DNA from 2 places in the Neobacillus terrisolis genome. Region 1 is predicted to be linked to the other one. Evidence: a T-box and tRNA genes for the amino acid it is inferred to sense, from the RefSeq annotation. Region 1 holds a T-box; the other holds one or more tRNA genes.
What was found. A T-box is a leader RNA that pairs with one kind of tRNA and senses whether it is charged. The one in region 1 lies ahead of leuS (leucine--tRNA ligase), so its partner is inferred to be a tRNA-Leu.

Region 1 (3,393 bases):
CTCGGTTACCTTTTTAACGGTTTGATGATAGATTTTTTCAAGACTAGCATCGTCACTATCCTGGATTTTAGCGGTAATCTCGCCATTATCCTCGACAAATAAACGCCAGATCCGATCCAAGAAACGTCGTGAACCGTCTAATCCATTTGTGGACCAAGCAATGGAGGCATCAAGTGGTCCCATGAACATTTCATACAACCGCAATGTATCAGCACCGTGGCTTGTAACAATATCATCAGGATTCACAACATTTCCCTTTGATTTACTCATTTTTTCATTGTTTTCACCAAGAATCATTCCTTGGTTAAACAGCTTTTGGAATGGCTCTTTTGTTGACACTACTCCGATATCATATAAGAATTTGTGCCAGAAGCGAGCATACAATAAATGAAGAACAGCATGTTCCGCTCCGCCAATGTAAATATCAACCGGTAGCCATTCATTCAATTTTGCGGCATCTGCTAGCGCAGCATTATTTTTCGGATCAATATAACGTAAATAGTACCAGCAGCTACCAGCCCACTGCGGCATCGTATTTGTCTCACGGCGTCCTTTTTTGCCAGTTTCCGGATCTACAACATTAACCCAATCTGCAATATTCGCAAGCGGAGATTCTCCGGTACCAGAAGGCTTAATTTCCTTTGTTTTCGGAAGAACTAATGGGAGCTGTTCTTCAGGAACCGCTGACATTGTGCCATCTTCCCAATGGATGATTGGAATCGGCTCACCCCAATAACGCTGGCGGCTAAATAGCCAGTCACGAAGACGATAAGTAACCTTTTTTGTACCAATTCCTTTTTCTTCAAGCCAAGCGATCATCGCATTAATGCCATCTATCTTATTCATACCATTTAAAAATTCGGAATTAACATGCTCGCCATCGCCAGTGTACGCCTCTTTTGCAACATCTCCGCCAGCGACAACCTCGATGATTGGCAGCTCAAACTTTTGAGCAAATTCATAATCGCGTTCATCATGCGCTGGAACAGCCATTATAGCTCCCGTTCCATAGCTCATTAACACGTAATCAGCAATCCAAATCGGCATTTTAGCTCCATTCACAGGGTTAACGGCGTATGCTCCGGTAAATACCCCTGTTTTATCCTTGGCTAAATCAGTCCGTTCCAAATCACTTTTGCTTTTAATTTGCTCAAAATAGGCAGCAACTGCTTCCTTCTGTTCAGCGGTTGTGATCACACTTACTAACGGATGCTCAGGAGCAAGTACAGCATAGGTTGCTCCAAACAAAGTATCAGGTCTTGTCGTGAACACGGTAAATGTGCCCTCGTGTCCATCGATTCCAAACGTAACTTCGGCCCCTTCAGAGCGGCCAATCCAATTTCGCTGCATTTCCTTAATGCTTTCTGGCCAATCCACTTCGTCCAGGTCCTCTAACAGGCGATCCGCATAAGCCGTGATTCGCAGCATCCACTGCTTCATCGGGCGGCGTTCAACAGGATGTCCGCCACGCTCACTTTTCCCGTCAATAACTTCTTCATTCGCTAAAACCGTACCGAGTGCAGGACACCAGTTAACAGCCACTTCATCAATATAAGCCAAGCCATTCTTATATAATTGAAGGAAAATCCACTGAGTCCATTTATAATAGTTTGGATCGGTTGTGTTGACTTCGCGATCCCAGTCATAAGAGAATCCTAACGATTTAATTTGGCGACGGAAATTATCAATGTTTTGCTTTGTAAATTCAGCAGGGTCATTCCCCGTATCAAGCGCATATTGCTCCGCAGGAAGACCAAATGCGTCCCAGCCCATTGGATGCAGGACGTTATAGCCTTGCATTCTTTTTAATCTTGATAAAATATCTGTCGCCGTATAGCCCTCTGGGTGTCCGACGTGCAGTCCGGCACCAGATGGATACGGGAACATATCAAGAGCATAAAACTTGCGCTTACCTTTTTCTTCACTTGTTTTGAAGGTTTTATTTTCTTCCCAATACGTTTGCCACTTTTTTTCAATCTCCTGATGATTGAAGCTCATGGTTTTTCCTCCTATTTCATATGTACTTTATTTTTCTATGATTACAAAAAACCCCTCATCCCATAATAGGGACGAGAGGTCTGATTATATCTCCCGCGGTACCACCCACATTAGTGTATGCACACTCACTTAAACAATCCTTAACGCGGAAAACGGCAAGAGTTACTACTTTTTCACACTTGCGACTCAAAGGCGAGTTCATGAAGGGCCTGGTTGACTTGCACCAATCGTCAACTCTCTAGTTCAGGCTCACTAACATTACTACTCCTTGTCCATGTCGATTTATAAAACTAAACCTATTGTATAAAATTTCCCTACCTGATGCAAGTCTGCACTATATTTGTATCAAAAAGGTAATATTCATATTATGAAAGAATGGTGAAATAGGTGATAATTAATTTATTCTTTCTCGACAAAACTTACGACACATGTGCTGATAATTCCTGCTTTTCCACTAGCTTTCTATCATAAATAAAGGTAGTGAATAAAGAAAGGAGAAATAACACAATCATAACAATAAACAGCCTTTCCATCCCATAAAAATCAACAAGCATGCCACCCAAAATCGGACCAATCATCCTCCCCCCGGTCGCAGCACTGTTTACAATCCCTTGAAAAAACCCTTCCCTTCCAAGCGGAGCCAGCTTGTCTGCAACAGTAGGCACGGCGGGCCAGACCAACATTTCTCCAATCGTCATAATCATCATTGCCACCGCAAAAGCGCTAAACTGCTCAGCTTCCGATGCTACATAAAAAGCAATCGCAAACACAATCGTCCCAATAATGATTTGTGACTTGATTGTTTTAGCAAGATGAACAACCAATTTGTTCATAAGCGGTTGTCCTAATACAATCAATGCCCCGTTAATCGTCCAAAGATAGGTATATTGCTTTAAACTAATTCCAATTTCCTGAGTGTACGGAGCGATGGTTGCCTGCCATTGACAATAGCCAACCCATAAGAGAGCATAGCCAAAACAAAGAATCAACAGGGCATATAAATGGGTTCGGCTATCCACTTTCTTTTTATCAATTATACGATTGCTTTTGTTTACGGCCAAAGTATTGATTCCTTTATAACCAAACACAGCAATCAGTAGAAAAATAACATACATGAGGGCATTAGCGATGAAAATCCACTGAAAAGAAATGGCGGCAACAATGCCTCCCAAGGCAGAGCCGATCGCCACGCCAAGGTTTGAGGCTACATAAATCGCGTTAAAAGCCCTGCGTCCGCCTTCTTTCCAAACAGAACCAGCCATTGCATACATGGATGGAAAAACAATTCCTGAGCCGAACCCGACAATAATTAAGAAAATGACATAAGCTGGCCATCCGTTCCAGACGGACAGTCCCAAAAGAGCCAATACGGTAGTTCCAATTCCTAGCAGAATC
Region 2 (3,393 bases), on a different contig from region 1:
ATAATGTCCTTGTGAAAATAGTCTGGTGGCGATAGCGAGAAGGTCACACCCGTTCCCATACCGAACACGGAAGTTAAGCTTCTCAGCGCCGATGGTAGTTGGGGGCTCTCCCCCTGTGAGAGTAGGACGCTGCCGGGCTGTTACAAATTTTATTATTCCGCAGTAGCTCAGTGGTAGAGCAATCGGCTGTTAACCGATCGGTCGTAGGTTCGAGTCCTACCTGCGGAGCCAATTGGAGAGCTGTCCGAGTGGCCGAAGGAGCACGATTGGAAATCGTGTAGGCGGGTAACCCTGTCTCAAGGGTTCAAATCCCTTGCTCTCCGCCATTTAACTTTATATTTTTGGCCCCTTGGTCAAGCGGTTAAGACACCGCCCTTTCACGGCGGTAACACGGGTTCGAATCCCGTAGGGGTCACCATTCAGTGGAGGATTAGCTCAGCTGGGAGAGCATCTGCCTTACAAGCAGAGGGTCGGCGGTTCGAGCCCGTCATCCTCCACCATTTCTAAATTAATATTATTTTTACCGTCGCGGGGTGGAGCAGCCCGGTAGCTCGTCGGGCTCATAACCCGAAGGTCGCAGGTTCAAATCCTGCCCCCGCAATTAAATGGTCCGGTAGTTCAGTTGGTTAGAATGCCTGCCTGTCACGCAGGAGGTCGCGGGTTCGAGTCCCGTCCGGACCGCCATTTATGGCTCAGTAGCTCAGTCGGTAGAGCAAAGGACTGAAAATCCTTGTGTCGGCGGTTCGATTCCGTCCTGAGCCACCATTAATTAACTTAATATGTGGTGGGGTAGCGAAGTGGCTAAACGCGGCGGACTGTAAATCCGCTCCCTTTGGGTTCGGCGGTTCGAATCCGTCCCCCACCACCATTTTATAGGGGTATAGTTTAAAGGTAGAACGAAGGTCTCCAAAACCTTTGGTGTGGGTTCGATTCCTACTACCCCTGCCAAAATAAATTTTATGGCGATTGTGGCGAAGTGGTTAACGCATCGGATTGTGGTTCCGACATTCGTGGGTTCGATTCCCATCAGTCGCCCCATTTAAAACAAATACTATTGGGCTATAGCCAAGCGGTAAGGCAACGGACTTTGACTCCGTCACTCGTAGGTTCGAATCCTGCTAGCCCAGCCATTTTCGCGGAAGTAGTTCAGTGGTAGAACACCACCTTGCCAAGGTGGGGGTCGCGGGTTCGAATCCCGTCTTCCGCTCCAATATTTATTAATGGCGGCATAGCCAAGTGGTAAGGCAGAGGTCTGCAAAACCTTTACCACCGGTTCGAATCCGGTTGCCGCCTCCATTATTTCATCAATGTTCAACTGTTATATAACGCCGGGGTGGCGGAACTGGCAGACGCACAGGACTTAAAATCCTGCGGTAGGTGACTACCGTACCGGTTCGATTCCGGTCCTCGGCACCATAAAATTCATACCGCGCCGGTGTGGCGGAATTGGCAGACGCGCACGACTCAAAATCGTGTTCCTTCTGGAGTGTCGGTTCGACCCCGACCACCGGTATAAAAAAAGACAGGACAATTTGTTCCTGTCTTTTTTAGTTGATAAATATAATATTTTCATTTACCACGGTCCTTGATACTGTGGTATTTTTCGTTTATGGAGATAAAGTGACAATTGTTCATTTTTTCCAAGAAGGTGGTTCAATCTAAACGAAATATTCACTCCTCCAATGTTTACATGTGAAAAAAGTGGTAGAGAAATTTAAGCAGAATAGTCAATTGGAAAAAGTACATAATATCGATATTCGCTAAACAAAAAAGGAGCCGGGCGGTTTTTGCCCGGTTTTTCTTATCGATAAATAGCAGTTCACTGTATAGCCACTGATTCAATCATCCGTTTATTATTTTGTGTATCGTGACATAGGAAAAGCCAGAACCCTGTAATAACGCTAACTAAAAACATCTATAGTCAAAAGATTAGTGTTACCTTGCTTCATTTTTGACAATAGTCTTTTAAACCTATTTTTTATTGAAACTAAAGTTTTGTAAATTTTGGTCGATATATATAATATAGGTTTTTTTGTTATTATTTGACTATTAAACTTACAATTTTAAAAAATAAAGATAAATCATTGAAAGATAGGGAGGCAAAGTCACAACCTACGAATACAATGCTGCCAACGAAATGACCCGCGCTGGTGACAGTGGGTACATCTATGATGCCAACGGAAATCTTGTCGAGAAAAATAGTAAACAAGGTACCGTTAAGTATAAATACACAGAAGATAATCGATTAAAAGGCGTCTATTATTCGGATGGCCAAGAGGTAGAATACGATTATGATGCTTAGGAAGAAAAGTGTTCCGGACTTCCACTTCCTATGATTTGAATTATTTAAAATCACATGTAAACAATGGCAATGGAAACGGTCGATGGAATGCCATTGATAATGGAAACGGTGCAAAAGTTGGCCTACACAAACAACTTGACGGTGCTTTATCGATGGATACGACCCATTATATGTATAACGGGACCACATCGGATGTGTTGAAGGAATACGGCCCAGAAGGCCAGCCTCTGGCAGAATACTATTGGGCGAACGGCCAAGTAGGCTCTCGTAAAATGTTCGGCTTCCACGGGGATAAAACCTCTGGATGGGCAGGAAACATTCGCACGCGGGGCGGTCTCCTGTACTATAACTATGATGCTATAGGAAATGCCATAGGCATAGACGACCGTGTTGGCGATACCGTCATGAATTATCGTTACGATGCCTTCGGCAATCTCTTTACAGATATGCCGGCACCATACAATGCGACAGGGTATACGGGGAAAAACTACGATCCAGTAGCTGGGTTAATGGACTACAGTGCTCGTTGGTACAGCCCAACGGTTGGTCGATTCCTTACAGAGGATTCGGTCATCGGGGATTTAAGTAACCCACAATCCTTAAACCGCTATGCCTACGTCATGAATAATCCGGTAAATATGGTCGATCCAAGTGGTCATGTTCCGGAGTGGGTGAGAAATCAACAGGACTATTCCTTGCAGTACGATCAAGGCGGGACCACGTATGTGGAGCTCTGGAATTATATCGCTGGTTCTTATCAGAAGCAGACATCACCGACGTCTCTTGTGGATACTATTCAGACGAACAAGTATTATCAACAAACCTACCAGCAAACGGTAACAGAATCTTGGGACTACGATTACACGAAGTATTTCATCATCAACGATATTCCGGAAGAATTACCGCAATTCGATGAGATAATAACCTTTAGCGAAACCAATGTTCTAGAGCGGTACAATGTCATCACTGCCAATGAACTCATGGAACAAAACGCTAGTGAAATTGCTTCTTACGGGGCACCACCGTATGCCCGAGTTGTCTATAGCTCAAGTACATTAGATGGAGTACCATTTTCCAGTGATATGATCTAT

Region 2: it encodes a tRNA-Leu, which carries the amino acid that the T-box ahead of leuS (leucine--tRNA ligase) is inferred to sense. The anticodon was not compared.

What each region holds. Positions count from the first base shown of each region.
Region 1 covers NZ_JBKFGH010000011.1:27,414-30,806, reverse strand. The annotation lists gene leuS (leucine--tRNA ligase) at 1-1,998, opposite strand, end outside; T-box leader at 2,063-2,282, opposite strand; gene ACI48O_RS07415 (MDR family MFS transporter) at 2,418-3,393, opposite strand, start outside.
Region 2 covers NZ_JBKFGH010000048.1:149-3,541, forward strand. The annotation lists rRNA gene rrf (5S ribosomal RNA) at 22-138, shown strand; tRNA gene ACI48O_RS22165 (tRNA-Asn) at 157-231, shown strand; tRNA gene ACI48O_RS22170 (tRNA-Ser) at 235-326, shown strand; tRNA gene ACI48O_RS22175 (tRNA-Glu) at 344-418, shown strand; tRNA gene ACI48O_RS22180 (tRNA-Val) at 425-500, shown strand; tRNA gene ACI48O_RS22185 (tRNA-Met) at 528-601, shown strand; tRNA gene ACI48O_RS22190 (tRNA-Asp) at 608-684, shown strand; tRNA gene ACI48O_RS22195 (tRNA-Phe) at 690-765, shown strand; tRNA gene ACI48O_RS22200 (tRNA-Tyr) at 784-868, shown strand; tRNA gene ACI48O_RS22205 (tRNA-Trp) at 875-948, shown strand; tRNA gene ACI48O_RS22210 (tRNA-His) at 963-1,038, shown strand; tRNA gene ACI48O_RS22215 (tRNA-Gln) at 1,056-1,130, shown strand; tRNA gene ACI48O_RS22220 (tRNA-Gly) at 1,136-1,210, shown strand; tRNA gene ACI48O_RS22225 (tRNA-Cys) at 1,223-1,296, shown strand; tRNA gene ACI48O_RS22230 (tRNA-Leu) at 1,328-1,416, shown strand; tRNA gene ACI48O_RS22235 (tRNA-Leu) at 1,432-1,513, shown strand; gene ACI48O_RS22240 (hypothetical protein) at 2,138-2,302, shown strand; gene ACI48O_RS22245 (RHS repeat-associated core domain-containing protein) at 2,707-3,393, shown strand, end outside.